Regions from separate parts of the Streptacidiphilus sp. EB103A genome, predicted to be linked through region 2. Evidence: riboswitches for the same ligand, from Rfam matches in the RefSeq annotation. Region 2 holds a riboswitch; each other region holds the start of a gene.

Region 1 (7,180 bases), on a different contig from region 2:
GGATGTGCCGCGGCGACGAGGTCGCGCTGGTTGGCGAAGTAGCGGTAGGCCGTGGTCCGGGAGATCCGGGCAGCGGCGGCGGCCGCTTCAACGGTCGGGGGCGCACCTGCGGCGAGGAGGGCGCGGGCGGCGGCGACCAGGGCCGACCGGGTGCGGGACTTCTGCGCCCGGCGGCCTGTCGATTCATACGGCACATCCATGCCCATCATGGTACTCTAGTGCCCATAAGTGAACTCGACGCCAGGAGGCGGCGATGTACTCCGATCCCGTAGCCACGAACCCCGGTCTCTACACGGTCCTGTTCGAGAACGACCGCGTGCGCGTGCTGGAATACCGCGACCAGCCCGGCGACAGGACCACGATGCACGGACACCCCGACAGTGTCATGATCACCCTGAGCTCGATCAGACGACGGCTGACGGCCGGCGGCCGAGAAGTCGAAGTGGAGCTACCGGCCGGTCAAGCGCGCTGGCTCGACGCCCAGGACCACGCCGGGGAGAACATCGGCGACACCGAATCCCACGGGATCTTCGTCGAGCTCAAGGAAAACCGGCCGGACCGGGTGCAGGCAGCCTCGGCCACGCTCGGCCCGCACACGAGCTGACACTTCGGCGGTCTTGGTCCAGTTGAAGGGTCTGGCGTTGGTGTTCCAGGTCTCGATCCAGTCCTGGAGTGCTGTTTTGAGGTCGTCGAGGGAGCAGTGGACGCCGCGTTCCAGGCAGCGGCGTTCCAGTTCGGCGAGCCACCGCTCGACCTGGTTGATCCACGATGAGTACGTCGGTGTGAAGTGCAGGGTGAAGCGGGGGTGTTCCAGCAGCCACCGGTGCACCACGGGTGACTTGTGTGTGGACAGGTTGTCGCAGATCACGTGGACCTCCAGGCCGGCTTCGGTCTGGCGGTCGATCAGGTCCAGGAACTCGCAAAGGTCGACCGCGCGGTGCCGGGCGGACAGCTGGCTGATGACCTTGCCGTTGGCGGTGTTCAGCGCGGCGAACAGGTCCACGGTGCCGTGGCGGATGTAGTCGAAGCTGCGTCGGTGGGGGACTCCGGGCAGCATCGGCAGGACCGGGGCAGTCCGTTCCAGGGCCTGGATCTGCGGTTTCTCGTCCACCGAGAAGACCACGGCGCCGGCGGGCGGGGCCAGGTAGAGCCCGACCACGTCACGGATCTTGTCGATCAGCAGCGGGTCGGGCGAGATCTTGAAGGTCTCCACCCGCCACGGCTGCAGGCCGAAGGCCCGCCAGATCCGGTGCACGCTGGTGGGCGAGATCCCGACCTGCCGGGCCAGGTCCCGCTTGGACCAGTGCGTCGAGCCCTGCCGGGTCTCCTCGAGCGTGCGCACCACCACCTCCTCGACCTGCGCGTCGGTGATGGTGCGCGGCACACCCGGACGGGGCTCGTCACCAAGCCCGTCCAGGCGGTCCTGGATGAAGCGGGCCCGCCAGCGGGTCACCGTGCCGCGAGCGAGCTTCAGGCGCCCGGCCACCTCGATGTTCGAGCGACCCTCGGCGCACTCCAGCACAATCCGCGCCCGCATCGCCAAACCCTGGGCGGTCGACCGACGCGACGCCCACCCCTGCAACGTCAACCGCTCGGCCTCCGTGAGCACCAGCGGATCCAACCTGGGATTCCCCATCCCTACAGCAGACCGCCGAACTCAAGACCTTGTCACTAGGCCGACACGGCCGACAGCCAGACCACGCACGCGAGTCGCGGAGCAGGCGGGTCGTGCGTCGGCCCGGGGGGTGGGCCGACGCACCTCCGCGTCTGCGGCCTGATCACACGGCCACGCGGGCCAGCCGGATCCGACAGCGCTCCGGTGTTATGACCTCCCCAGGCCCATCCACCGGCACGGCGCCAGCCACCTACCCCGCATCGTCTCGTCGAACCGGCTCAAGGCTGCGATCCGCAGACGAGGATCACGCCGGCGACCGTGCGGTGACACCCGGATTCCCCACAGGGTCGTTCGGTTGCCTTATCGTCGGTTCGGCTGCCCGTGGTGGCCAAGTCCGGTCGAGGAATGCGCCTGCAGCACGATCACCCCGGAGGCGACCCCGACGCTCGGCGCCGCCTGCCGGCCAGGCGGCTCACGAGGACGAACAGGCCGCGTTTCCTCGGCCCGGCCAGCAAGGTGGGCACCTTCACCGTCGACACCGACACCGACACCGACACCGACACCGACACCGACGCCACCGGAACCGGTCGGGGAACGTGGGAGCCGTTCATCGACACCTGGAACGACCGCATGGGAGACCTGTACCCGCTGCCGGAGTTCAGCCCTTCCACGGTCGACGGCTTCCAGGGAACGATGCGCTCGGTGGTCCTGGAAGACACCGCCATCAACGAGCTCTGGGCATCCTCATCCGTGAGCACCCGGGCAGTCGGGACGTACGAGCACGATCAGATCAGGTTGTACGTCGGGCTGCGCGGCGCGGTGGCCCTGCAAGACCCGCACAATCAGGGCGGTGACGCGTACGTCTCGGCCGACACCTACTTCATGCACCACGTCGTGACGGAGAATCACTTCCACACCACCCCCGCGATCGGCACCCGCATCTTCATCTTTCCCGGCGACGCCCTGCGACCCCTGGTCGCCGGGAAACCACGAACCGGCCAGGCCACCTCACCCGCAGCGCAGATCCTGATGGCACACACCAGCATGGTGCAGCGGACCGTCAGCGACCTCAGCCCGGCGGGGGCGCACTCGTCCCGCAACGCCCTGCTCGAACTCGCCAAAGGGCTGATCCTGGACCAATTCGACGACCGCGAGCCCACCTTCACCCCGGCGCTGGCACAAGCGGCCAAGGACCTCGCCGATGCCCGGCTCACCGACGCCGAGTTGTCTCCGGCCACGATCGCCGCGCAATTACACGTCTCAGTGCGCACCCTGCAACGGGCCTTCGCGAGTCTGGACGAGTCGTTCAGCGCCTACATCCGCCGCCGACGCCTGGAGGAAGCGGCCCAGGCACTCACTGCCTCCGGATCACGGCTCAGTATCTCCGAGACAGCCGCACTCTGGCATTTCACCGACAGCAGCCACTTCATCCGCGCTTTCAAGAGGCAATACCATGCCACACCAGCACAATTCGCACGCCCCCTGATGTAACGCCTCACCCGGCCGCCTCAGCTGCAGCGATGACTCTACGAGCCCCACAGGGTTGCTCAGCGGGTCGCCCGCGCCGGTCGAGGGGTACGGATCAAGTGCCGGGTGAACCATTCCTCGGCCAGATCCGCCACCGCTTCCAGTGTGCCTGGCTCCTCGAACAGGTGGGTGGCGCCCGGGACGACCGCCAGTCGGCATTCGCAGCGAAGCTGCGCCTGGGCCTGGCGATTGAGGTCCAGCACCACCTCGTCGTCGCCTCCTACGATGAGCAGGGTGGGCGCGGTCACCGCCGAGAGTCGGGGTCCGGCCAGATCGGGCCTGCCGCCGCGCGAGACGATCGCCGCTATCGGCGAACCGGGCTCCGCTGCCGCCGAGAGCGCCGCAGCCGCTCCCGTGCTGGCGCCGAAGTAGCCCACGGACAGGCCCTGGGCCTGCGGCTGGTCGAGCAGCCAGGAGGTGGCGTCGGCCAGGCGGCGGGTGAGCAGGGCGGTGTCGAAGGCGTTCGCCCGATCGAGCTCCTCCTCCTCAGTGAGGAGGTCGAACAGCAGCGTGGCCAGTCCCGCCCGGTTGAGCGCGTCCGCGACGAACCGGTTGCGCGCACTGAGTCGGCTGCTGCCGCTGCCGTGCGCGAACAGCACCGCTCCGACCGCTCCCTGGGGAACGGCCAACTGCCCGCTGAGCTGTGTCGATCCGGCGTGGACGGCGACCTCCGGATCCGCGAGGGGAGGACCCGCTCGATCTCGCGCCGCCTGCGGCGTCACCGAGCGGTCCCGGTCGGTCTCACCCATCCGATCGGCTGCCTGGTCCAGCCAGGCTACGACTTCGTCGTCCGAGGTCTGCGCGAAGTCCTCGTAGAACTGTCCGATCCCGAAGAAGCCGGCCGGCGTTTCCACGCACACCAGTTCGTCGGCCACATCCCCCAGTCGGGTACGCCACTCGCTCGGCGCCACCGGCACGGCGAGCACCACCCTGGCTGCCCCCTGCGCGCCGGCGATCAGGCAGGCGGCGCGGGCCGTCGAGCCGGTGGCCACGCCGTCGTCGACCACCACCGCCGTCCGGCCGCTGAGCTCGACGCGGGCTCGCCCGCTCCGGTACCGCCCGGCGCGGCGCTCCAGCTCGACGCGTTCCCGCTGCTCCACCGCGGCCAGCTCGTCCGCGGAGGTCCGGGTCGCCCGCTGCGCCGATTCGTTGATGACACGTACCCCGCCCTCCCCGATGGCGCCCATGCCCAGCTCGGGCTGGAACGGCACACCGAGCTTGCGCACCACGATCACATCCAAGGGCGCGCCGAGCGCTTCCGCGACCTGCGCCGCCACCGGAACCCCGCCGCGCGGTAGACCGAGAACGACCACGTCCGCGCCCCGCAGATACGCCAGCCGCGTGGCCAGCCGCCGCCCCGCATCGAGACGATCAACGAAGTACATGGCCAGAACTCCTTGGGAGGGCGGAACTCCGCCGCGGCCCCCCAGGCAGACAGTCAACGTCCCGACACGCATCCCGGTACCCGCAGGCGATACCGATCCGGCGTCGCGGGGGTTGTTCCGCGATCTGCCGCTCGCTCCGTGCCGGCGCGCAACAAAGAACCTGCAAGGTGGGCTCCCTTCGCCGGCATTGTCCGGATCAGGTGATGGAGGTCGCCGTTGGGTCCTACGGACCCGTCCGGCCTCTCAGCAAGGTTGTCGAGACGACCTGAGCCGTGAGCCTGAACTGAGCTCACTCTCCCGGCCGCCGCAGCCGAACTCCCTCGCTCGCCCTGCAGGCCACTGTCCAGAATACGCCGGTTTCACCCCGATGCCATTGCCGTTCTGCAGGAGGGTTCCCTCGGGCAAGGAGCCGCCCTGTGGTCGCCACCCTGGGTTGAGTCCAGGACATGGGCTGCGGCTGGCGGGCAGGGGCATTGCAAAGTCTCTTGATCTTGTGAATGTGCTGGTCAGGCGATGTCTGGGAGGTCGAGTGGGCGGTTGAAGGCGTTGTAGGCAACGTGGCGGAGGCCGACGGCGATATTGCTGTATCCGGCGTCGCGGAGCGTGTTGATCGCCAGGTTCCGCAGGGTTGCCATGGTTTCAGGGCCGTGGTTGGTGCGGATCTTCGGGACGTCTTCCTCGATTCACTGATGTTGGAAGCGTGATAGCTGTAGGCGGCCGGGTTCTTTCGGCTGCAGCGGGCAGGCGTTGTTCCCATCGGGCCGTTCCGGGCGAGATACTCCAGAAGCCGGAGATATCCATGGGGGTCAAGTCACAGGCGAGGGGCTTGTCTTGAAGTGGCCTGGTGTGGAAGCGGGAGTGGGACGGCGGGCACGGCGCTGGTCCAGGCCGCTGCGATGGGCTCTGGGCCTGCCCGAACGGGAGTTGTCCGGCCCGGTTCGGCTGAGGTCGTGGAGCAGATGGTTCGCACGGCGCAGTTCGTTCCTGCTCCTGGTCGCAGCCGGAGCGATCCTGGGAGCGGGGGCCGAGGCGCCTGCTGTGTGGCTGGCCGCTGTGGCGTGGACTCCGGTGGCTGCCGACGCCGCCCTGTGGCGGAGCGTGCCGACGCAGGTGCGGCGGGCGCTGCAAACGGCAGAGCTCGTGGAGGAGATTCGGAGACTGGAGTGGCGGCTTCGGGGGACGGGCTGGGCAATGGAGTGGGATCTGGATGCCGGCTGGGCCGGGCGCCCGAGGCCGACCGGCTTCAGCCCCGCCCCGTCCTCCTTCGGTGGCCCCTGCCGGACTTCGCCGTCGCTCCAGGAGGCACAGTGGACCCAGGGGTACGGATTGCTCTTCGCCGATACGGGCGACTGGTTGCGCTCGGCCTCGGTGACGTGGACCGGCAACGTGTTGGTGCTCGTTGACGGAGCAGCGCGGCGGGTGACCATTCCGCTGGCGGACAAAGGGGCCCAGAGCGCTTCGTCGAGGGGCGCGCGTCCGGTCGAACTGGTGCTCTTGAGCCAGGACGATCCGCTGCGGCCCGGGCGACGCCAGGTCAGCCTGCTGGTGCTGAATGCCGATGGCCGCCGACTGCTGACCATGCCCGGGCTGGGCCTACCGGAGGACCAGGTACGTGAAATCGCCTCGGCCGCACGACTGGACTTCCGCAGCTACACACTGACCACGCCATGGGATCTGCCCGGAGGCGGAATCGCCTCCAGGATCTTTCCACCCGCTCGCGGCCATCAACAGCTCCGGTTCAGTCCGCGCAGCTGATCGGCCTGGGGTGCTGGAGCCACCGCTGCCAGGGGCGTTTCAAGGTCTTGGCGGGCGGTGAGCCTTCAGGTCGCGATGGACAAGGGTGCCGGGACCGGCCCGTCACGAACGCAACGAAGCTCCGGTTGGACGGGGTGACCTCCAAGTCGCCTCGAACCACCGGAGCTTCGATGTGCCGCCAGTCTGACACCGTCTGCCTGATCAAGTCGCCCGTCCTGGACGGCGTGGCGGGACTGCCGCTGGTGGAGCGGCTGCAGGTGCTGCCCGACCCGCGTCGGCGGCGAGGGGTCCGCCACCCGTTCCTGGCTGCGCTGCTGGTTGCCGCCTCCGCGGCCGTCGCCGGAGCGCAGTCGTTCGCGGCCATCGGCCAGTGGGCCGCGAACGCCCCGCAACACACCCTGGCCCGGCTGGGGCTGGCGTGGCCGACGCACTCGGCGTGCGGATCGCCCCAAGCGCCGCAACGATCCGCCGGGTCGTCGGTCTGGCCTGCCCGGGCCCGGTCGGCAACCAACCCGGGCGGCCTCCGCACGGGCCGCGCTGTGCCCGGGAGGAACGGACCTCCGCGGTGTTGGGTCCTGCGGCCGCTGTACTGGGGAGACAGCCCCCGGGAACATCCTTTGCGTCAACTCTCGCCTGCGGCGTCAGCCAGCAGGCATTTCCGTTACCGCAGGTCAACGGCTAAAGCAGGGGAGGCGTCCGCATCGCGCCGCCTCCCCCGGAGGGACACGGTGCGCACCTGAGACGAGGACGTATTACCAGGTAGACGGCGGCTGCCGGGGCACGGCGGTGTCCGCCGGAGGCGGTGGCCGGTTCATGCGCCCGCACCGGGGACCAGTGGTGTGATCGGCCCGCTGGTGTCAGTGCGCCCTGCTACACCAAGAAGAAGCCGGCGCAGGCG
Region 2 (7,180 bases):
CGGCGGTGCTCCCCTGCTACTGGATCTACGCCAGGGTGGGCGAGGCACTGCTGCGCACCTCGTCGCCCGATCCCCTCTACGCCCGTTGGATCGAGAGCTACGGCGACGAGGCGTTCCAGGCCGTGGTCCGCCGGGTGCTGAAGCTGACCGACCGGGTCGGCGCCGAGCTCTCGCCGGTCGAACGGCGGCGCGCCGTCGGGCACTTCGCGACGACCTCGCGCTACGAGTGGATGTTCTGGGACGCCGCCTGGCGCGGCGAGCGCTGGCCGGTCTGACCCCGGGAGCCGAGCGCGGACCGGTGACCTGCGGGTAACCCACCCCGACCTGCGGATGACCCTCCCCGGGGCCGACGGTAGGGGGCTTATCCGGGTTCTCTCAGGGGCGCGAAGCGTCCACCGGAGACCCCTGCGGCCGTACGATCGAGTCAACAGGAAGAAGCAATCGGGCCGGTGGCCCCGAGGCCCCGGGACGACAGACCCCGCGGGGGAGGACGGACAACATGAACGAGATCTGGAAGACGCTCCCTGGCTGGATGCGCAACATCGTGGTTCCGGTCATCGTGCTGATCGTGGCGCTGTGGGTGGCGTCCGCCGTGGTGGGAGCGATCTTCGGAGTCATCGGCTTCCTCTTCGGCTGGATCATCAAGGTGATGTTCGTGGTGGCGCTGGGGGCAGTGGTCGTCATCCTGGTGAAGCGGGCGTCGCGCTGACGCCGGTCTGACGTCCTTTCACGAGAGCCCCGTACCGGGATCCGGTACGGGGCTCTCGCGTTGGCGTCTCCGGTGCTAGCGGCGGTGGCGGTGCCGGCCGCCCGCGCCCGCTTCAGCCGAAGTCGTGGCCATGGCCGTGGCCGTGGCCTGTCGCGTGGCTTGGGCCGGAATGGCGGCCGCGGTCACGGGGCGGGTGTTGTGGCTGGCCACGAGCGCGGCGAGGAAGGTGGTCAGCGGTACCGAGGCGATCAGGCCGATGCTGCCGACCAGCGTCCTGACCACCTCCTCGGCGACGATCTCGCTGGTGGCTACGGTCCAGACGCCCCGGTTGGCGATGGTGAACAGCAGCATCAGCGGCAACGCCGCTCCCGCGTAGGCCATGACCAGGGTGTTCACGGTGGAGGCGATGTGGTCGCGGCCGATCCGGATGCCGGCCCGGTAGAGCGCCCGGGTGCCCATGGTGGGGTCGGCGGCCCGCAGTTCCCACACCGACGAGGCCTGAGTGACCGTCACATCGTTGAGCACACCCAGGGATCCGATGATGACACCGGCCAGCAGCAGGCCGGGGAGCTTGATCCCGGTGAAGAGGGAGTGGACCAGGGCGGTCTCGTCCGAGGTGTTGCCGGTGAGATGGGTCAGACCGATGAACACCTCACCCAGCACGCCGATCAGGGCCAGCGACACCAGGGTCCCGATGACCGCGACGGAGGTGCGCGCGGACAGGCCGTGGCACAGGTACAGCGCCATCAGCATGATCGCTCCGCCGCCGACGACTGCGACCCGCAGCGGGTCCTCGCCCTTGAGGATGGCCGGCAGCACGAACAGCGACAGCACGGCAAAGCTGATCCCCAGCGCGACCAGGGCGGCGAGCCCGCGCAGCCGTCCGACCAGCACCACGGCCAGGGCGAAGACCCCGGCGAGGATCGCCATGGGCATCGAGCGGTCGGCGTCGCCGATCGTGTACTGCAGCGCGGCGGGGGCGGTCGGGGAGTAGTCCAGGACCACCTTCTCCCCCGCGCTGTAGACGGCGGTCTGGTCCGGGGTGAGGGTCAGTTGGATGGTCCTGCCGGAGTCCTTGCCGCTGGTGATGGCGACGCTGACCAGCGAGCAGACGTTCTGGGCTGCCGCTGTTGCGGACGTTGTCGACGCGGTGGACGTCGAGCCCGCGTCGCAGGGTGCCGCCTTGGTCGCGGTGACCCGGCCGCTCACCGTGGGCTGGTCGAATCCCAGTCCGGTGGAGGCGTGGGCGGGCAGCCTGCCCGGCCACATCAGCACCATGCCCGCCACCACCGCCACCGCGAACGGGATCAGCACGGCGGCGATGACCGCGCGCAGCCGCCGGGAGGCGGGGCTGGCCGGGCCGTGGTCGTGACTGTGGCCGTGCTCGTGCTCGTGCGGGTGGTCGGCCACGGGAACAGTCCCTTCCGGATGGGCTGTGGCAGTGCACCGTACCGGAAGCGTGTGAGATCTGGCAGCACCGACGCCCCCTGGCCAAGCCGGGGCCCGGCTCGCTACGGTGGGCGGCGTCTAGATTGCAGACGCGGGAGCTCGGAGCACCGGGCTGAGAGGGCGCTGACCGCCGTACGCGGAATTCGTACGGCAGCTGCTTGCGCCGACCGCAGGAACCTGACCGGGTAATGCCGGCGTAGGGAGAAGTGGGTCTGATGACCAGCACGTACGACGCAGAGCAGCAGCATGCCGCTCAGCAGCATTCCGCCCAGGGCCCGTCCAGCACCGGGACCGGCTACCCCACCCCCGCCTGGACCAAGGCCTACCGCCAGGGATCGCGCCCCGACCTGCGTGTTCCCTACCGGGAGGTGCGGCTGGGCAACGGCCGTGCCGTCCCGCTGTACGACACCTCGGGCCCGTACACCGACCCGTCGTTCGAGGCCGACGTCCGGCGCGGGCTGCCGCCGCTCCGGGACGGCTGGATCAGCCAACGCGGTGACACCCAGGACTACCACGGGCGCGAGCCGCGTCCCGAGGACGACGGACTCAGGCACACCGCCCCGCGCGGCGGGCTGGGCCTGGCACGGAGTGGCGAGCTTGCGAGCGCGACCGGGTTGAAGGGGCTCGACGCGGTCTTCCCCGGCCGCCCGCGCCGGCCCCGCCGGGCCCGGGAGGGCACGGCCGTGACCCAGCTCGGCTACGCCCGCCGGGGCGAGGTCACCGCCGAGATGGAGTTCGCGGCGCTGCGGGAGGGGATGGACCCGGAGCTGGTCCGGGAGGAGATCGCGGCCGGCCGCGCCGTCCTGCCGGCCAACGTCAACCACCCCGAGGTCGAGCCGATGCTGATCGGCAGCCGCTTCCTGGTGAAGATCAACGCAAATATCGGCAACTCGGCCGTCACCTCCTCGATCGAGGAGGAGGTCGAGAAGATGTCCTGGGCCACCCGCTGGGGCGCCGACACCGTGATGGACCTCTCCACCGGCCGCAACATCCACACCACCCGGGAGTGGATCCTGCGCAACTCCCCCGTGCCGATCGGCACGGTCCCGCTCTACCAGGCGCTGGAGAAGGTCGACGGCCGGGCCGAGGAACTGAGCTGGGAGGTGTACCGGGACACCGTCGTCGAGCAGTGCGAGCAGGGCGTCGACTACATGACCGTGCACGCCGGAGTGCTGCTGCGCTACGTCCCGCTGACAGCGCGGCGCAAGACCGGGATCGTCTCCCGGGGCGGCTCGATCATGGCGGCCTGGTGCCTGGCGCACCATCAGGAGAACTTCCTCTACACGCACTTCGAGGAGCTCTGCGACATCCTCCGGGCCTACGACGTGACCTACTCGCTGGGGGACGGGCTTCGCCCCGGCTCGATCGCCGACGCCAACGACGAGGCCCAGTTCGCTGAGCTGACGACCCTCGGCGAGCTGGGACGGATCGCGCGCTCGCGGGACGTCCAGGTGATGATCGAGGGGCCGGGCCACGTCCCGATGCACAAGATCCGCGAGAACATGGACCTGCAGAAGGAGCTCTGCGACGACGCGCCCTTCTACACCCTCGGCCCGCTGACCACGGACGTCGCCCCGGGTTACGACCACATCACGTCAGGGATCGGCGCCGCGATGATCGCCTGGTGGGGAACGGCGATGCTCTGCTACGTCACCCCCAAGGAACACCTCGGCCTCCCCGACCGCGACGACGTCAAGACCGGCGTCATCACCTACAAGATCGCCGCCCACGCCGCCGACCTCGCCAAGGGCCACCCCGGCGCCCAGGCCTGGGACGACGCCCTCTCCGACGCCCGCTTCGAGTTCCGCTGGGAGGACCAGTTCAACCTGGCCCTCGACCCCGAAACGGCCCGCGCCTTCCACGACGAGACCCTCCCGGCGGAACCCGCCAAGACGGCGCACTTCTGCTCGATGTGCGGTCCGAAGTTCTGTTCGATGCGGATATCGCACGGCATCAGGGAGAGCTTCGGCGACGAGACCCCGGTGACCGGCGAAGACGAGATCGAAGCCGGGATGCGGGCCAAGGCTGAGGAGTTCACGGCCTCCGGTGGACGGGTGTACCTACCGTTGGCCGACTGACCTCAAACAGCGGAGGAGAGTGACCAAACCGGGTTGGCCGGCCAATGGCTGAGTCAGTCTTCGGTAGGCAGGGGCTTGGGCTTCCTGCGCAGCCAATGGCCTACTGCCCGCCTTGGGCCCCGCACGACGACACGGCCGAAGCTCTTCTTTCCTGCCAGCTCCACTCGAAGCGTGACCGGCGCATGGGGGTCGTGGGCCTGACGGATCCTTAGCTTGCTGAACTCCAGGTTCAGGGCGTCGGCATCGACCACGATGCCCGGCCTGGTGATCAGCGTCAGGGTCTTGCCGCGCATGTCCATGTCGATCCGCAGGGTGTCCTGGGTGATCACTGCCAGCGTGAAGTCGAGCGTCACCTCGCAGAACTCCGTTGCGAGCTCCAGCCGTCGTGGCACTATCCAGCGTCCCACCCGCTCGACCGGGCTGAACTTCTGATCGATTCGGAGTACGTCTTTCACCTCCGCCACGACCGCGCCGCCAGAGGTCGACACAGGCGGCAGGTCGGCGGTGAGGACGGCCAGTTCGCTGACGGTCCGTGCGGACAGGGCGGCCTCCAGGCGCTCGTCCAACTCGGCCCCGGTCAGCCGGCCGTCGCCCGCCGCGACCCGCAGTACGTCGACCACCCGATCCCGGTCCGTGTGGGAGGCCCGCAGCTCGGGCGGCGAGTCGTGGCCGGGGCTCTTTCCAGGGGGCGAGATCTCTCCCGACATAGTTCCCGTCCTGATCCAGTCGAAGGTCGTCGCGCGATGGAGCAGTGGCACGGCTGGGAACTAACGATATATCGCGACTTGGATTCCCGCCAAGGGTGCAGTTCTTGCGAGTGCAGTGAGGTCCTTTGGGGACCTCAGTTGTCACTGAGTTGTCCACAGGCCGCCCGGAGATCGCGGCGGCCTGTGGACAACTGGGTCAGCGGCGTCGGCGGCGCTTGGCTGGGATGGTGCCCAGGCCGAAGCCTGGGAGGAGTTGGGCCATGCCCTGGCGGAGCTCGGCGACGTCCTGGCGCATGGCAGACATGTCGCCGCGCAGCTCGCGGACGTCCTCGCCGACGCGGCAGAGCTGCTCGCTCATCGCGCCGATGACGCGCCCGTGGGCGTCGAGGCGGTGGTCCACCGAGTCGGCCCAGGCGAGCCATCGTCCCTGGTCGGGGGCGGTGTACTGCTCGGGGGTGACGACGTCGGGGTGTGCCTGGAGGTACTCGTACTCGTCCCAGTGCGGGCCGGGGCCGAGCCGTCGCCCGGGTGGCATGCCCCAAGAGGGCGGACCCTGCCGGAGCGTTGCCTCGGTGTCGAGGAGGTAGGTCCGGACCCTGCGGGCGACGGCGCTGTCCCGCAGCAGCATCGCGACGTTGAGGACCGCGCGACGCGGGAACAGGGCCATTGACCTGCTCCGGGATGACTGGAGTCCACAGACTCGCTTAAAGCGAGTCAGTTCCTCACCAACCAGAACGCGGTACCCGTTGGACACGATCTCGTCCCGGTGGTCGACCACCAGGTTGTAGATGACCGTCTCTCCGACCTCGAAGTAGTCGGCGACCATCTTCGTGGTGACGTGCATGTCGTCCGGGAGCAGGACGAGGACCTTGACCCGGTCCAGGGTTTCGGTGCGGTCGGCGACGCTCTCGCGCAGGGCGCGCGATTCGAGCAGGGCGACTTCGGGTGGCATGGCTGTGCCTCCCCCTTCGCTTGGGGTGAATGGAATGGGTGCCCCCATCCCGGGGCTCAGGGCCGTCCCACCCGGACGGTCAAGGGCATGAGTCGCAATCGTCCACAGATCCCATGGGCCGGACCGAACCGGCCAACTCGCTACGTCACCGCTCGCCGTGTCATCCAAGCCATATTGCTCATGCGCACTCTGGGCAACGATCGGATCGTCCTACGGTTACGCCGAGCGAAGGAATTCCCGGCCGTGTGTGCGGGAGGCGGAAGACTTACGGAGTCGGGGGCTGGGCCTGGTGTCCGAGCGGCGGATATTCGGGTCGGGGAGTTGGGCGGGCCGCCTACCCTGTGGGTATGAAGATTGGAATTGTGGGTGCCACGGGCCAGGTCGGGGGCGTTGTACGCCGGATCCTCGAGGAGCGGGACTTCCCGGTGACGGAGCTGCGGCTGTTCGCCTCGGCGCGGTCGGCCGGGAAGGAGCTGCCCTGGAAGGACGGCGTCGTCACGGTGGAGGACGCGGCCACCGCCGACTACGCCGGTCTGGACATCGTGATCTTCTCGGCCGGCGGTGCGACGTCCAAGGAGCTCGCACCCAGGGTTGCTGCGGCCGGCGCCGTGGTGATCGACAACTCCTCCGCCTGGCGCAAGGATCCGCAGGTCCCGCTGGTGGTCTCCGAGGTCAACCCGCATGCCATTGCGGACCGTCCGCTGGGGATCATCGCCAACCCCAACTGCACCACCATGGCCGCCATGCCGGTGCTGCGTCCGCTGCACCAGGAGGCGCAGCTCACCGCTCTGGTGGTGGCCACCTACCAGGCCGTGTCCGGCAGCGGGCTCAGCGGTGTGGCCGAACTGCAGGGCCAGATCGACGCGGTCGGCAGCAAGGCCAGCGCGCTGACGCACGACGGTGCGGCGCTCGAATTCCCCGAGCCCAAGCAGTACGTCCGCCCCATCGCGTTCAACGTCCTGCCGCTGGCGGGCTCGATCGTGGACGACGGCCTCAACGAGACCGACGAGGAGCAGAAGCTCCGCAGCGAGAGCCGGAAGATCCTCGAGATCCCCGACCTCAAGGTGTCCGGGACCTGCGTCCGGGTCCCGGTGTTCAGCGGGCACTCGCTGCAGGTCAACGCCCGTTTCGCGACGCCGATCAGCCCCGAGCGGGCTCGGGAGCTGCTGGCGGACGCGCCCGGTGTGGAGCTCTCGGAGATCCCGACCCCGCTGCAGGCCGCCGGGCAGGACCCCTCCTATGTGGGCCGGATCCGCGCCGACGAGACGGCTGAGAACGGTCTGTC
Region 3 (7,180 bases), on a different contig from region 2:
TGATCGCCCAGGAGTGGGTGCCCACCAGTCTGCGCTACCACGGCAGCGGCGGGTACGTGGTGCTGCCGCCGTCCAGGACCGGGGCGGGGGTGCTGCGTTGGGCCCGGGAGCCGGTACCGGATCCGGGGGCCGACGGGACGCCGTGGCTACCCTCGGTGAGTGATCTGATGGGGGCTCTGGTCGCGGCCAGTGCGGCGGTCCCCGACGGGGCGCGGCTGGCGTACTGAGCGGGCCGCGCATCGGCAGGCCGACGGCCGGGCAGCCGAAAAGACAATGCCCGGCCGCTGGCGACGGGGGATGCACCAGCGACCGAGCTGTTTAAACCGTAACAAGTTTTGGCCCCCAAGCAAATTCCCCCGGGGGAGTCAGAAGCGGTGTTTCTGCCTCCACCTGGGGAATTGTGATGCACATCACTGCCAAAAGGGCACGGGTCGACTTTTGCTGTCGCCGAACGTGCCCGATCGAGCGCAATGCGTAAACAGTCCGTTGTCAGCCGAGGGTGACCTGACGGTTCACCAGGCCGGCGCGCGCCCGGCGCTCCTGACCCGTGAGCGGCGCACTATCGGCGAGTGCGCCGGCAAGGCGCTCGGCAAAAGCGGCGGCCGGCTTCTCGCAGTCCTCCGCCGTCATCTCCGACGGCAGGTCCCACACCGGCACGGTCAGTCCGTGCGCCCGGAACGAGCCGACCAGCTTGGTCCCCTCGCCCAGTCCCGCGTCGTCCTTCGCGGCGAGCCGCGCCAGTGCGTCGAGCAGCCGGTCCTCCGCATGGGGCATCACCCAGCGCAGGTGGTTCTTGTCCGGCACCGAGCACCAGTACGCGGTCTCCACCGAGGCCAGCCGCACGGTCGGGATGATGGTGGCGTTCGCGCTCTCCAGCGAGGCGGCGACCTCGCCGACCGCCGCGTCGGCGTCGTCCAGCCAGAACTCGAAGCCGCTGTGCAGGGTCGGCTCGAACGCGGCCGAGGTGTCGACCAGTTCCTGCAGCCGCGGCGCGTCCGCGGCCGGCCGGCGCGGCGGCACCGGCGTGCCCGGCTCGACGGACAGCGCCTGGAGCAGCGCGTCGCCGAGGTCGCGGCTGATGTCGCCGGAGGAGCCGTGGGTCTGCAGACCCAGCAGCACGCTGCCGTCCTGACGGCGCATCGCGGGCCAGGCCATCGGCAGCACCGTCGCCAGGGTCACCGCGGGGACCTCGCCGTTGGCGCCCTTCAGCGCCGCCGCGTTCAGCGTCAGCGGCACCGTGGCCGCCGGGACGAGCTCGCGCAGCGCCACCCAGTCGCCCTCGCCGGGCAGCCCCTCGAACGGACGCTGCACCAGTTCCTGGACGGCGTGCGAGGCTTCGCGGCCGTGGCAGGCCTTGTAGCGGCGGCCCGAACCGCAGGGGCAGGCCTCGCGCGCGCCGACGACGGGGATCTCCCCCGCGGCTGCTGCGCTGGCTGCGGTGTTCGACCCGGCGCGGGCGGGCGCCTTCTGCGGAGGCTTCTTGGCCATGGTGCGGTATCTCCCGGTGCGGCGGCTGCTTGTTCCGCACCGAGCCTAGTGGTGCCGCGGGTCCCCGCCGGTCACCCCGCGGTGCCTCGCGGGCCGCCGCACCACTGACGCGGTGTCAGCCCGTTTGATGCGGTGCCGCCCGTTCGGGGCCGCCTCGCCTCACCCCGTCGTGACGCCGTCGCGCCTGGCATGGCGGGCCCGCACCGGGAGCACCGCCCACACGGTCACCTCGCCCGGGGCGTCCCTGACCCCCCAGTCGCTCGCCAACTGGCCGACGATGCCCAGGCCGCGGCCGCCTCGCGCGGTCAGCGAGGGGCTGCCCCGGCGCGGCCGGGTCGGCCCGCCGCCGTCGGTGACCTCGACGGTGAGCAGTCCGTCGCTGTGCAGTTCCCAGCCGACGACCACCCGTCCGCAGTCAGCCTGACCCTGGCCCTGTCCCAGCCAGGCGGCCTGGGCGTGCGCCCGTGCCGTCGGGTGGTCGGTGTTCGAGCCAGGGTGGACGCCGTCGTGGGAGGAGGCCGGGACCGGCTCCAGGGGCCTGGCGTGCCTGCAGGCATTGCTCAGAAGCTCGGAGAGTATGAGCACCGCGTCGTCGATGACGACGTCGGGCAGATGCTGCGCGGCGAGGTCCTTTCGCAGTCGACGCCGTGCAGTGCTCACGCTCTCGGGACCATGGGGCACGGCCATGGTCGCCGAAGAAGTCGGCACATCACGCGCTACCACCAGCGCCACCCCCGGACCTCCTCCTCAGCTGTCAGCCAGGGTGTGAATGCCCGTTGCAAGCACGGCGGAAACGAGAACAGAAGCACCTCGGCATGCCGAGAAAGCAGCTGAAGTCGGAGTCGCGCCACCCATTTTACTAAGCGTAGTCAGGTCGTCACTGAGTGTTTATCGGGGGTGGTGAAGAATGGTGAACCGGGTGAATTTCCGGCCATTCCACTGCGCCCGCGCACGCCTGCCGAAGCAGGCTCCCGGCTCCGCCATAGTCCGTACTAGCGACCCAACTGGTCAAGTACCCGGCGCGGATGATTGGTGATGATGGTGTCCACGCCGAGCCGCAGACACAGCTCGACATCCGCCGGATCGTCCACCGTCCACACATGCACCCGGTGCCCGGCGCGGTGCAGTACGGCGACGTAGCCGGGGTTGGCGCGGACCAGGTCGATGCCGGGTCCGGCGATCCGCGCCCCGTGCGGGAGGGTGCCGTCACGGAACCGCAGCGGCACCCGCTCCATCAGGAAGACCGTGGGGATGGCGGGGGCGAGCTCCCGCACCCGGCGCAGCGAGAGCTGACTGAAGCTCATGATCCGCACCGGGGTGCGCTCGCCGTCCGCCGGGGTGACCAGATCGAAGCGGTGCAGCAGCTCCAGGAGTTTGCGCTCCACGAGACCCGCGTAGCGGGTGGGGTGCTTGGTCTCGATCGCGAGTTCGATGCGGCGGCCGCAGGCGGTGGCGAATTCCAGCAGCCGCTCCAGGGTCAGCACCGAGGTGTGCTCGGCGTCGGCCCAGTCCGCCTCGTCGCCGTCCTCCATGTCGCCGGCCGCTCCGGCCGCTCCGGCCGCTCCGGCCGCGCCGGTTGTGACGCTTTCGCGCCCGGCCTTCCAGGAGCCGAAGTCCAGCTCCGACAGCTGGGCCAGTTCCAGCGTCGACACCACCCCCCGTCCGTTGGAGGTCCGGTCCACCCGGCGGTCGTGCACGCACACCAGGTGGCCGTCGGCGGTCAGCCGCACGTCGCACTCCAGGGCGTCGGCCCCCTCGTCCACGGCCAGTTTGTACGCGGCCAGCGTGTGTTCGGCGAGGGTGCCGGAGGCGCCGCGGTGGGCGACCACGCGGGTGCTCGTGCGATTGGGCAGCACCAGCTGCCGATGGGCGTTCGACTGGGGAGCGTTCGACACGCCACAAGCCTAAAACGGACCCCCGTCAGGCCCCGGCAGCGGCAGATGAATTCTGCCGGTGCGACCGGTTAACGTCCCCGTTCGCATCCCCGGCGGAGCTCACAGCCCCCGGCGGAGCAGCGGTGTCAGCGCCCAGGTGATCAGGGCCGGGACGACGAAGGAGAACAGCGAGGCCGAGGTCCACACCTGCGGGTGGATGTGCAGGGCGTTCTGGGCGTGGGCCCAGAAGGAGGGCCAGCTGCCGGCCCAGCCGGTCAGCTGCGCCGGGGCGATCAGCTGGTAGACCGCGAAGCCCACCGCCCACGGCAGCAGCGTCAGCCACCGCGTCGGTGCGGTCTCGGTCAGGTCCCAGCCTCCTTCGCCTCGCCCCGCCCCGAAGTAGAAGTCCACCGCCAGCACCGCCGACAGCGGCACGAAGACCGCGCCGATCAGTCCCAGGAAGGACACGTACCCGCTGAAGTCGGTCACCAGCAGAGCCAGCACGGTGACCACCGCGCCGAGTCCGACGGTGAGAATCCGGCGGTCCACCCGGGGCAGCAGGTTCTGCACCGACATCGCCGTCGAGTAGACGTTGGCGAAGGACTGGTCCGCCTCGCGCAGCACCAGCACGGCGAAGAACAGCCAGCCGGCGGTGATGCCCATGAAGGTGCTGAAGATCTTGTTCGGGTCGCCGCCGACCTGCAGCAGCGCCAGCAGCCCCACCACGTAGCACCACACCTGGGAGACCGTGTAGCCGCTGAACGCGCCCCAGAAGGAACTGCGGGTGCTCCTGGCGTGCCGGGTGTAGTCGGCGGCCAGCGGGACGAAGGAGATGGAGACGGCGATCACTGAGTCGACGGCGGGCAGGAAGCCGGTCCAGTTGCCCGGGGACGGGTCGTGCACCCCGTGCCGCAGCAGCTCCACCGTGAAGAACAGCATCGCCACGCCGACCGCGACGGCGACGTACTTGCGCAGCACCGCGATGGCGCCGAGCGGACGGATCGTCATCGCGGTGGTCAGCACTCCGGCCAGCACCACGTACAGCCAGTGCGGTCCGCCGCCGAAGAGGGCGTCGGCGCCCATCGCGATCACGGTCAGCTCGAACACGCCCCAGCCGAGGCACTGCACGATGTTGAGCACCGTCGGCAGGTAGGACAGCCGGGTGCCGAACAGCCCGCGAAGGATCGCCATGGCGGGCGCCCCGGCCCTGGTCCCGATGACGGCGGCGATGCCGAGCATCACCGAGCCGATCACGGTGCCGACGACGATCGCGGTGAGGGAGGCAGCGAGGGAGAGGTCCTTGCCGTTGAAGACCAGCACGGTCGCGGCGCTCTGGAAGCCGATCAGGCTGACGCCGAGGTTGGTCCAGAACGCCGCCTGGTCGCGGAAGCCCAGGGTGCGCGGGGGTGAGGTGTCCAGCACCAGCGGCGCTTCGACGCGCGGGGACCCCACCGCCCGGTCGAGGACAGGGGAGGGGGAAGGCGAAACGGACGTCACGAGGCTCAGCTCCCTACGCCGGCATTACCCGGTCAGGTTCAGGCGGTCGGCGCCCCGTGTTCGGCGCCCTCTCAGCCTGGATGGGTCCAAGCTCCCGCGTATGTGTTCGAGGCCATGCTAGGGGCAGCCGGGCAGCGAGCCAAGGATGAATGTCCGATGAGCTGTAGATGAGCTGTGAGCGGATGGCGTAAGAAAGCTCTCAGATCGGTGCGCTATAGATGCGGCCAAGGGAAGCGCCAAGCTGGCCCTTACGATGCCCTGACAGTGGGTGGGCAAAGCTTTGGGACGCGAAGTCCCGCAGGAGGAGGTCATTCGTGAGCACCGAGCACGAGGGTGGGGCTGTCCCCACCGGTGGGGAACCGGTGGAACCCTCCCTCGACGCGCAGTCGAACGGGGTGCCGCGCGACGCAGCGCCCGCAGCTGCTCCCGCTGCGGACGACACCGTCGTGCAGGCGGCCCAGGCGGCCCAGGCGGCCCAGTCTGCCCCGGCGGTCCAGCCCGCTCCGCCCCAGGCTTCGCAGCCTGAAGCCACGGCCGTACTCCCGTACGGCTCGGTCGAGCCGCCGGCCGACCCCACGCTCGCGGACTTCCCGCCGCCGGCCCCGGCCCCGCCGCAGCCGCCCATAGCGGACCCCGTGGCACCCCCGGTACCCCCGGCCCCGGTGGCCTCTGCTCCCGACGGCGCGGTGTACTCGGAGGCGGCGTACCCGGAGGCTGTGCACCCGGAGGCCGCGTTCACGGAGGCAGCGTTCCAGAAGCAGTCCCACCCGGCCGCGCCGCCGGTCCCGACCGCGCCACCGCTGGGAGCCCCCGTCCCCGGCGCCGAGGCGACCTCGGTCCAGCCCCCGTTCGACCCGGCCTACGGCGCCCCGCAGGGCGGTCAGCCCCCGTACGGCGGCCAGCCCGGCATGCCCTTCTACGGCGGCTACGGCCAGCCCGTTCCGCCCCGCAAGAAGCGCCGCGGCGCGCTGCTCGCCCTGCTGGCGATCACCGCGATCATCGCGGGCGGCATCGGCGGCGGGATCGGCGCCGCGATCGAGAACAACGACAGCTCCAACGGTTCCACCACGGTCACCAGCAGCGTGGACCCCAAGGCGCTCAGCCGCGCCCCCGAGAGCATCGCCGGAGTCGCCGCCAAGGCGCTGCCCAGCGTGGTGACCATCTCGGCCAGCAACTCGCAGGAGTCGGGCACCGGCACGGGCTTCGTCTACGACACCCAGGGCCACATCCTGACGAACAACCACGTCGTGGCGCCTTCGGAGAACGGCGGCAAGCTGTCGGTGAAGTTCTCCGACGGCAGCAGCTACCCGGCCACCATCGTGGGCCGCGCCTCCGGCTACGACGTCGCGGTGATCAAGCTGACCGGGACCCCGAAGAAGCCGCTGGTGCCGCTGGCGCTCGGCAACTCCGACCAGGTGGCGGTGGGCGACACCACCATCGCGATCGGCGCGCCCTTCGGCCTCTCGGGCACCGTCACCTCCGGCATCGTCAGCGCCAAGAACCGCCCGGTCGCCTCCGGCGACTCGACCGGCGCGCAGACCTCCTACATGAACGCGCTGCAGACCGACGCGTCGATCAACCCGGGCAACTCCGGAGGCCCGCTGATGAACGCCTCGGGCCAGGTCATCGGCATCGACTCGGCGATCCAGTCGACCGGCAGCAGCACGACGACCGGCACCCAGTCCGGCAGCATCGGCCTGGGCTTCGCCATCCCGATCAACCAGGCCAAGTGGGTCGCGGACCAGCTGATCAAGACCGGTACCCCGGTCTACCCGATCATCGGCATCCTCCGCGACGACTCCTACACCGGCGAGGGCGCGAAGATCGCCTCCTCCGCGGTCCAGGGCAGCGCCCCGGTCACCGCCGGCGGCCCCGCCGACAAGGCCGGCCTCAAGGCGGGCGACATCATCACCTCGCTCGACGGCGTCCAGATCGACAGCGGTCCGACCCTGGTCAGCGAGATCTGGTCGCACCACCCGGGCGACGTCGTCACCGTCACCTACACCCGCAACGGCCAGAGCCACACCACCAGCGTCACCCTCGGCTCCCGCACCGGCGACCAGTAACCCGCCCGACCCGACACCCTCCGGCCCCACCCGGCCCCGTACGGCAACCAGCACCTCCGCCGTACGGGGCTATTGCTGCCCGAGCACACCCCCGAACATGAGAAGATCCCTGAGCGCGGACAACCACCCGGGGGGCTCGCCCCCCTTCGTGCTGCCCACCCGCGCAAGGAGAGCTGCCCGAGCGGCCTAAGGGAACAGTCTTGAAAACTGTCGTCACGGGGAACCGTGACCGAGGGTTCGAATCCCTCGCTCTCC
Region 4 (7,180 bases), on a different contig from region 2:
CTGCTGAACGGCCTGCTGGGGGCATCGGAGCTGAGCGAGCACGAGGTGGGGTTGCTGCGGGCCGCGATCGTGCGCAGTGGCGCACCGGAGCGGATCGAGCAGAGGATCACTGTGCTGCGCGCTGAGGCTCTTTCTGCGTTGGACGACGCGCCTCTGGTGGAACCGGAGGCCCGGAGGGTTCTGCGGCGTCTGGCGGGGGCCGCTACCGCACGTCGGTCCTGAGCGCTCGCCTCGGCGGTGGTTACTGTTCGCGCAGTTCCCCGCGCCCCTGACCATGTGCAACTGGGCCGGTTGCAGCCCCCTAGGGGCGCGGGGAACTGCGCGATCAGCCAGAAACTCAGCCGCGCTCGCGCACCCGGCCCGCCAGAATCCCCGCCGCCGCATACGGATCCGCCGCCTGGGTGAGCGCCCGAACAACCACGATCCGCCGCGCCCCCGCGTCGAGAACCTGGTCCAGGTTCGAGCCATCGATCCCGCCGATGGCGAACCACGGGCGGGCCGGGGCCTGCTTGGCCGCGTAGGAGACCAGCTCAAGACCAGGGGCGTGCCGCCCAGGCTTCGTCGGGGTGGGCCAGACCGGCCCCGTGCAGAAGTAGTCGACGCCCGGTTCGGTCAGCGCAGCGTCCACCTCCGCCTCGGCGTGGCACGAGCGGCCGATCAAGACGTCCTCGCCGAGAATCGCCCGCGCCGCGGCCACCGGCAGGTCGTCCTGGCCGAGGTGGAGGACGTCCGGACGGGCCGCGTGGGCGACGTCGGCGCGGTCGTTGACGGCGAGCAGCCGCCCGTGGCGGCGGCACGCGTCGGCGAAGACCTCCAGCGCCGCCAGCTCCTGCCGCGCCTCCAGCCCCTTGTCCCGCAGCTGGACGATGTCCACGCCGCCGGCCAGCACCGCGTCGAGGAACTCGGGCAGGTCCCCCTGCTCGCGTCGGGCGTCGGTGCACAGGTAGAGCCGGGCCTCGTCGAGCGCGCTCAGAGCCGACGAACGGCTCACAGCGCCATCGCCTGGGCGCGGCGCTTGACCTCCGTGCCGCGGTTCTCATTCATGGCCTGGGCGGGAGTCCCCGGCAGCGAGGGGTCCTCGGTGAAGAGCCACTCCAGGATCTCCTCGTCGGTGAACCCGGAGTCGTGCATCAGGGTCAGCAGGCCGCAGATGCCCTTCACGGTGCCGTTGGGGCCGATGAAGGCGGCGGGCACCATCAGGACGTTGTTCTCGCCGCGGCGGACGGCGAGGATGGTGCCGTCGTCGACGAGACGCCGGACCTTGGTCACCACCACCCCCCACTGCTCGGCGATGTCGGGGATGTTCATCCACGCGGGAATCAGGGCGTCAATCTTGGGATCAATCTGGCTCACGCCCTCAAGACTGCCATCCCCGGCCGCCCCCGCGCACCATCAGCCGCGCACGGCGGCCTTGAGCTGCACCGCCGGGTCGGCCGCGAGCGCCGGATCGAGGGGGGCGCCGCGCTCCAGCAGCCGGCGGCCCTGGGCCAGGTCCCGGGGCCGGTCCACGGCCAGCAGCGCCACCGGGACGCCGTCGCGCAGCCACAGCGCGCTCCAGTCCGCGGCCTCCGGGTCGCCGCGCCGCAGCAGCTCGTCGCCGGGGCGGTGGTGCCCGGCGTACTGGACCATGCGGCCGAACTGCTCGGACCAGAAATAGGGCACCGGGTCGTACCGCTGCTCGGCGCCCAGCGCGTTGGCGGCGGCGACCCTGGCGCCCTGCACCGCGTTGTCCCAGTGGTGCACCATCAGCCGGGTCCGGTAGCGGGCGGACGGGAAGGAGGCGCAGTCGCCGACGGCCAGCACCCCGTCGGCCGAGGTCCGCAGCCGGTCGTCGGCCGCGACCGCGCCCCGGTCGTCGAGGACGATGCCCGAGCCGTCGAGCCACCCGGTGTCGGGGCGGGCGCCGATGCCGACCACCACGGCGTCCGCGCCCAGCTCGGTGCCGTCGGTGAGCAGCACCGTCGCGCCGGGGTCGCCCTCCAGCCGGACGTCCCCGTCGACGATGCCGCCTACCGCGGTGCCGGTCCGCAGCTCGACCCCGGCCTCGGCGTACCAGCGGCGCATCCCCTCGGCGACCTCGGCGGGCAGCGCGCCCGCCAGCGGGACCGGCGCCGCCTCGACCACGGTGACCTCGCAGCCCAGCTGCCGGGCCACGGTCGCCGCCTCGGCGCCGATCCAGCCGGCGCCGACGACCACGATCCTGGCTCCCGGGCGCAGCGCGCCCCGGAGCGCCACGGCGTCGTCATGGGTGCGCAGCAGATGCGTCCGCGCGGACTGCCCGGGCAGCGCGACCGGCCGGGCCCCGGTCGCCAGCACCAGCCGGTCGTAGGCCAGCTCCCCGCCGTCGGTGTCCAGCACCCGCCGCTCGGTGTCCAGCCCGGTGGCGGGGCGGCCGAGCAGCAGCTCGATGCCCCGGTCCGCGAAATCGATGTCGAAGCGGGAGTGCTCGGCCTTGCCCAGCAGCACGTCCTTGGACAGCGGCGGACGGTCGTACGGCTGGTGCGGCTCGGCACCCAGCAGCAGCACCTCGCCGTCGTGCCCCCGCTCGCGCAGCGCCACCGCTGTCTGCACCCCGGCCATCCCGGCCCCGACCACGACGATCCGCATCCCGTCACTCTACGGCCGAGCAGGCGCGACTACAGTGGGGAGACCATCCACGGGAGCCCGGCGTACCGGGCTGAGAGGGAGGCAGCAGGGCGGACCCCGCCCCCGGCCTCCGACCGTCCGAACCTGATCCGGGTCATGCCGGCGAAGGGAGTGGGCACCTGTGCCACGTAGCAACACCGACGCACTGACCGACGTACTGGTCGTCGGCGGTGGGATCATCGGCCTCGCCATCGCCTGGCGGACCGCCCAGCGCGGCCTCTCCGTGACCGTGCTCGACCCGGATCCGGGCCGGGGCGCCAACCAGGTCGCCGCCGGGATGCTGGCTCCGGTCACCGAACTCCAGTACGGCGAGGAGGACCTGCTGCGCCTCGGCATCGCCTCCAACCAGCGCTACGCCGCCTTCGCCGCCGAGCTGACCGCGGCCAGTGGGCTGCCCACCGGCTACCGGGCCTGCGGCACCCTGGCCGCCGCACTGGACGCCGACGACCGCGCCGAGCTGCGCGAGGTGCACGCCTTCCAGCAGCGGCTCGGCCTGGAGTCCCAGTGGCTGACCGGACGCGAGTGCCGCCGGCTCGAACCGATGCTGGCACCCTCGGTGCGCGGCGGGCTGCTGGTGACGGGTGATCACCAGGTGGACGGGCGGCGGCTGGGCGCGGCGCTGCTGGGCGCCTGCGCCGCGGCCGGCGTCCGGATCCACCGCTCCCGGGCCGCGCGCATCGAGCTGACGAACGCTCAGGACCGGGTCGTCGGCGCCCTCGCCGAGGACGGCGCCCGGCTGTCCGCGGGGCAGACCGTGCTCGCGGCGGGCAGCTGGTCCGGGGAGATACCCGGGCTGCCGCCGGAGGCGCGGCTGCCGGTCCGCCCGGTCAAAGGCCAGATCCTGCGGCTGCGGATGACCACCTCGCTCGGCGCGCCGCTGCCCGGCGGCCCGTTCCTCTCCCGCAACCTCCGAGCCGTGGTCCGCGGCGTGCACCTCTATCTGGTGCCGCGTGAAGACGGGGAGCTGGTCGTCGGCGCGACCATGGAGGAGCAGGGCTTTGACACCACCGTGACCGCCGGCGGGGTGTACGAGCTGCTGCGGGACGCCCATGAGCTGGTCCCCGGGGTCACCGAACTGCCGCTGGTGGAGACCGGCGCGGGGCTGCGCCCGGGAACCCCCGACAACGCCCCGCTGCTGGGGCCGACCGCGCTGCCCGGCCTGGTAGCCGCGACCGGGCACCACCGCAACGGCGTACTGCTGACCCCGGTCACCGCCGACGCCGTCTCCGCCTACCTGGCCACCGGCGTACTGCCGCCCGAGGCCGCCCCGTTCACCCCCGCCCGCTTCTCCCTTCTGGAGGCCAGTTCATGACGCCCCCCGTGACGGCCACCGTCGCCATCCGCGTCAACGGCGACCCGCGCCGGGTCGCCCCCGGCACCACCCTGGCCGAGGTCGTCGCCGAGCTCAGCTCGGCCCCGTCCGGCATCGCCGCCGCCGTCAACGAGACGGTCGTGCCGCGCGGCGCCTGGCCCGCCACCGCGCTCGCCGCCGACGACCGCGTCGAGATCCTCACCGCCGTCCAGGGAGGCTGACCCAACTATGTCGGACGACACTCTGACCATCGCCGACCGCAGCTTCGGCTCCCGTCTGATCATGGGCACCGGCGGCGCGCCCAGCCTGGAGGTGCTGGAGCAGGCGCTGCGGCTGTCCGGCACCGAGCTCACCACCGTGGCCATGCGCAGGATCAACCCGGCCGCGCGCGGCTCGGTGCTGGAGGTGCTGCAGCGCAACAACATCGCCGTGCTGCCCAACACGGCGGGCTGCTTCACCGCGGGCGAGGCGGTGCTCACCGCCAGGCTCGCCCGCGAGGCCCTGGGTACGAACTGGGTGAAACTCGAAGTGGTCGCCGACGAGCGGACCCTGCTGCCGGACCCGATCGAGCTGCTGGACGCCGCCGAGACCCTGGTCGACGACGGCTTCGTGGTCCTCCCCTACACCAACGACGACCCGGTGCTGGCCCGCAAGCTGGAGGACGTGGGCTGCGCCGCGGTGATGCCGCTGGGCTCCCCCATCGGCTCCGGCCTGGGCATCCGCAATCCGCACAACTTCCAGCTGATCGTCGAACGGGCCCAGGTCCCGGTGGTCCTCGACGCCGGCGCCGGCACCGCCTCCGACGCCGCGCTGGCCATGGAGCTGGGCTGCGCCGCCGTGATGCTCGCCACCGCCGTCACCCGGGCCCAGTATCCCGCGCTGATGGCCGAGGCGATGCGGCACGCCGTCGAGGCAGGTCGGCTGGCCCACCGGGCCGGGCGGATCCCGCGCCGCTTCCATGCCGAGGCCTCGTCCCCGATGGCCGGCCGCGCCGACCTCGATCCGGAGGCCCCGGCGTTCTGACCGGCCTTCTGACCGGCCTTCTGGCCGGCCTCCTGAGCTGTGCCTGTCGGAGTGACCCTGGTCACTCACTCCTTACCGTCCGGCAACAACTCGACCGTCGGTGCACCCGAACCGACCCCGAAGGGCCGTAAACTCCCTGGGATGGACACGACCCTGTACGACCCCCTCCTCGGGCGGCTGCTCGATGCCCGCTACCGGGTCGAGCAGCGGATCGCCGTCGGCGGCATGGCCACCGTCTACCGGGGCCTGGACACCCGCCTGGAGCGGGTGGTCGCGCTGAAGGTGATGCACGCCGGGATGGCCGCCGACCCCGGGTTCACCGCGCGCTTCATCCGCGAGGCCAAGGCCGTGGCCCGGCTGTCGCACCCCAACGTGGTGAACGTGTTCGACCAGGGCCAGGACGGCGACGCCGTGTTCCTGGCCATGGAGTACGTCCCCGGCTGGACCCTGCGCGACCTGATGCAGGACCGCGGCGCGCTCGCACCGCGCACCGTGCTGGACATCCTGGAGCCGGTCCTGGCCGGGCTCGGCGCCGCGCACCGGGCCGGTCTGGTGCACCGGGACGTCAAGCCGGAGAACGTGCTGCTCACCGAGGACGGCCGGGTCAAGGTCACCGACTTCGGCCTGGTCCGGGCGGTGAGCGGGGAGACCCAGGCGACGACCGGTCAGGTCATGGGCACCGTCTCCTATCTGGCGCCGGAACAGATCGAGCAGGGCGCCACCGACCCGCGCACGGACGTGTACGCGTGCGGCATCCTGATGTTCGAAATGCTGACCGGTGCCAAGCCGTACACCGGCGACAGCCCGATGCAGGTCATCTACCAGCACATCAGCTCGGACGTGCCGCCGCCGTCGACGCTGGTCCCCGGCCTGGCGCCGCAGCTGGACGCCATAACGACGGCAGCGGCCGCCCGGGACGCCAACCGCAGGCCGGCCGACGCCGTCGCGCTGCTCGCCGCGCTCCAGCACATCCGGCGCGGCCTGACGCCGGCCCAGCTGGACGCCGAGCCCGGGCTGCCGTCGCCGCCCTTCCAGCAGCAACCGCAGGTCGAGCGCACCAGCATCATGCGCGAGCTGCCGCCCGACCTGGTGATGCCCCGGCGCACCCCGCCGGAGGAGCGCTACGCCCAGCCGCCGTCCCGGGGCAACCGCCGGCCGCCGCGGCGCCGGCGCCGCTGGGTCGTCCCGGCGGCGGTGCTGCTGGTGATCGGCCTGGTCGCCGGTGGCGCGACCTTGGCGCTGGACGGGCTCTACATGCAGATGCCCAGCGTGCTCGGCGAGACCCAGGGCCAGGCGGTGCAGACCCTGCAGGCCGACGGGCTGACCGTCACCGTCACCCAGGACTTCAGCAGCACCGTCGGCAGCGGCAAGGTGATCAGCAGCAACCCGGGCGTGGGAACCAGGATCCGCAAGGACAGCTCGGTGACCCTGGACGTCTCCAAGGGCCCGGACCGCCCGGCCGTCCCGGACGTCACCGGCAAGTCCCAGTCCGCCGCCGAGCAGGCGATCAAGGCCGCCGGGCTCGCCGTCGGCCAGGTCACCCAGCAGGCCAGCGACAGCGTCACCCAGGGCAACGTGATCAGCACCGACCCCGCGGCAGGCACCAAGGAGCAGCCCAACACCGTGGTCAACCTGGTCGTCAGCTCCGGCTCCCAGCCGGTCTCGCTGCCGAACGTGGTCGGCGAGTCGGTCGACCAGGCCACCGCCGACCTGCAGAACGCGGGCTTCAAGGTTCAGCTGGACCCCAACCAGGTCTTCTCCGACAACGCCGCGGCCGGCGAGGTCGCCGCGCAGAGCCCCAACGGCGACACCGCGTCCCAGGGCAGCACGGTCACCCTGACCGTGTCCAAGGGACAGCAGCAGACGACCGTCCCCGATGTCACCGGGCTGAGCGAGAAGGACGCCAAGAAGGCCCTGCAGGGCGCCGGCTTCCAGGTGCAGGCCGTCAAGCTCAACCCGTTCGGCACTCCGACCGTGCACAACCAGAGCCCCGGCGGGAACCAGCAGGCGGCGATGGGCAGCAAGGTCACCATCTGGTTGTACTGAGCACCTTGTATCGTTTTGGGCGGCCCCGCTGACAGTTCGTCCGGAGGCCCTCCGTAGACTCCGTGCGCATGACCTCACCTGCGGCGGTTGACCTCTTCGACACCATGGCCACCATGCGGGCGATGCGCCGGCTGAGCGCCGAGCCGGTGCCGG

What was found. Region 2 has a riboswitch for thiamine pyrophosphate ahead of thiC (phosphomethylpyrimidine synthase ThiC). Riboswitches for the same ligand answer to the same signal wherever they lie in the genome.
Region 1: another riboswitch for thiamine pyrophosphate. It lies ahead of ABH941_RS40460 (phosphoribosyltransferase family protein); the one in region 2 lies ahead of thiC (phosphomethylpyrimidine synthase ThiC).
Region 3: another riboswitch for thiamine pyrophosphate. It lies ahead of ABH941_RS24345 (cytosine permease); the one in region 2 lies ahead of thiC (phosphomethylpyrimidine synthase ThiC).
Region 4: another riboswitch for thiamine pyrophosphate. It lies ahead of thiO (glycine oxidase ThiO); the one in region 2 lies ahead of thiC (phosphomethylpyrimidine synthase ThiC).

The regions. Positions count from the first base shown of each region.
Region 1 covers NZ_JBGCAQ010000046.1:2,742-9,921, forward strand. The annotation lists gene ABH941_RS40445 (hypothetical protein) at 1-200, opposite strand, end outside; partial or broken gene ABH941_RS40450 (IS630 family transposase) at 608-1,636, opposite strand; gene ABH941_RS40455 (helix-turn-helix domain-containing protein) at 2,021-3,106, shown strand; gene ABH941_RS40460 (phosphoribosyltransferase family protein) at 3,163-4,527, opposite strand; TPP riboswitch at 4,684-4,859, opposite strand; gene ABH941_RS40465 (hypothetical protein) at 5,034-5,162, opposite strand; gene ABH941_RS40470 (hypothetical protein) at 5,596-6,282, shown strand; gene ABH941_RS40475 (transposase family protein) at 6,453-7,022, shown strand.
Region 2 covers NZ_JBGCAQ010000010.1:288,248-295,427, forward strand. The annotation lists gene tenA (thiaminase II) at 1-275, shown strand, start outside; gene ABH941_RS18900 (hypothetical protein) at 500-709, shown strand; gene ABH941_RS18905 (YibE/F family protein) at 785-2,119, opposite strand; TPP riboswitch at 2,240-2,379, shown strand; gene thiC (phosphomethylpyrimidine synthase ThiC) at 2,374-4,236, shown strand; gene ABH941_RS18915 (DUF1707 domain-containing protein) at 4,290-4,943, opposite strand; gene ABH941_RS18920 (hypothetical protein) at 5,140-5,895, opposite strand; gene ABH941_RS18925 (aspartate-semialdehyde dehydrogenase) at 6,243-7,180, shown strand, end outside.
Region 3 covers NZ_JBGCAQ010000015.1:42,186-49,365, forward strand. The annotation lists gene ABH941_RS24325 (bifunctional DNA primase/polymerase) at 1-227, shown strand, start outside; gene ABH941_RS24330 (DUF5926 family protein) at 490-1,488, opposite strand; gene ABH941_RS24335 (ATP-binding protein) at 1,648-2,220, opposite strand; gene ABH941_RS24340 (glycerophosphodiester phosphodiesterase family protein) at 2,481-3,347, opposite strand; gene ABH941_RS24345 (cytosine permease) at 3,483-4,859, opposite strand; TPP riboswitch at 4,852-4,967, opposite strand; gene ABH941_RS24350 (S1C family serine protease) at 5,174-6,925, shown strand; tRNA gene ABH941_RS24355 (tRNA-Ser) at 7,093-7,180, shown strand, end outside.
Region 4 covers NZ_JBGCAQ010000003.1:154,065-161,244, reverse strand. The annotation lists gene ABH941_RS05950 (polyprenyl synthetase family protein) at 1-222, shown strand, start outside; gene thiE (thiamine phosphate synthase) at 338-991, opposite strand; gene ABH941_RS05940 (Rv2175c family DNA-binding protein) at 988-1,353, opposite strand; gene ABH941_RS05935 (NAD(P)/FAD-dependent oxidoreductase) at 1,393-2,607, opposite strand; TPP riboswitch at 2,647-2,774, shown strand; gene thiO (glycine oxidase ThiO) at 2,768-3,958, shown strand; gene thiS (sulfur carrier protein ThiS) at 3,955-4,179, shown strand; gene ABH941_RS05920 (thiazole synthase) at 4,187-4,981, shown strand; gene pknB (Stk1 family PASTA domain-containing Ser/Thr kinase) at 5,123-7,027, shown strand; gene ABH941_RS05910 (nitroreductase family protein) at 7,096-7,180, shown strand, end outside.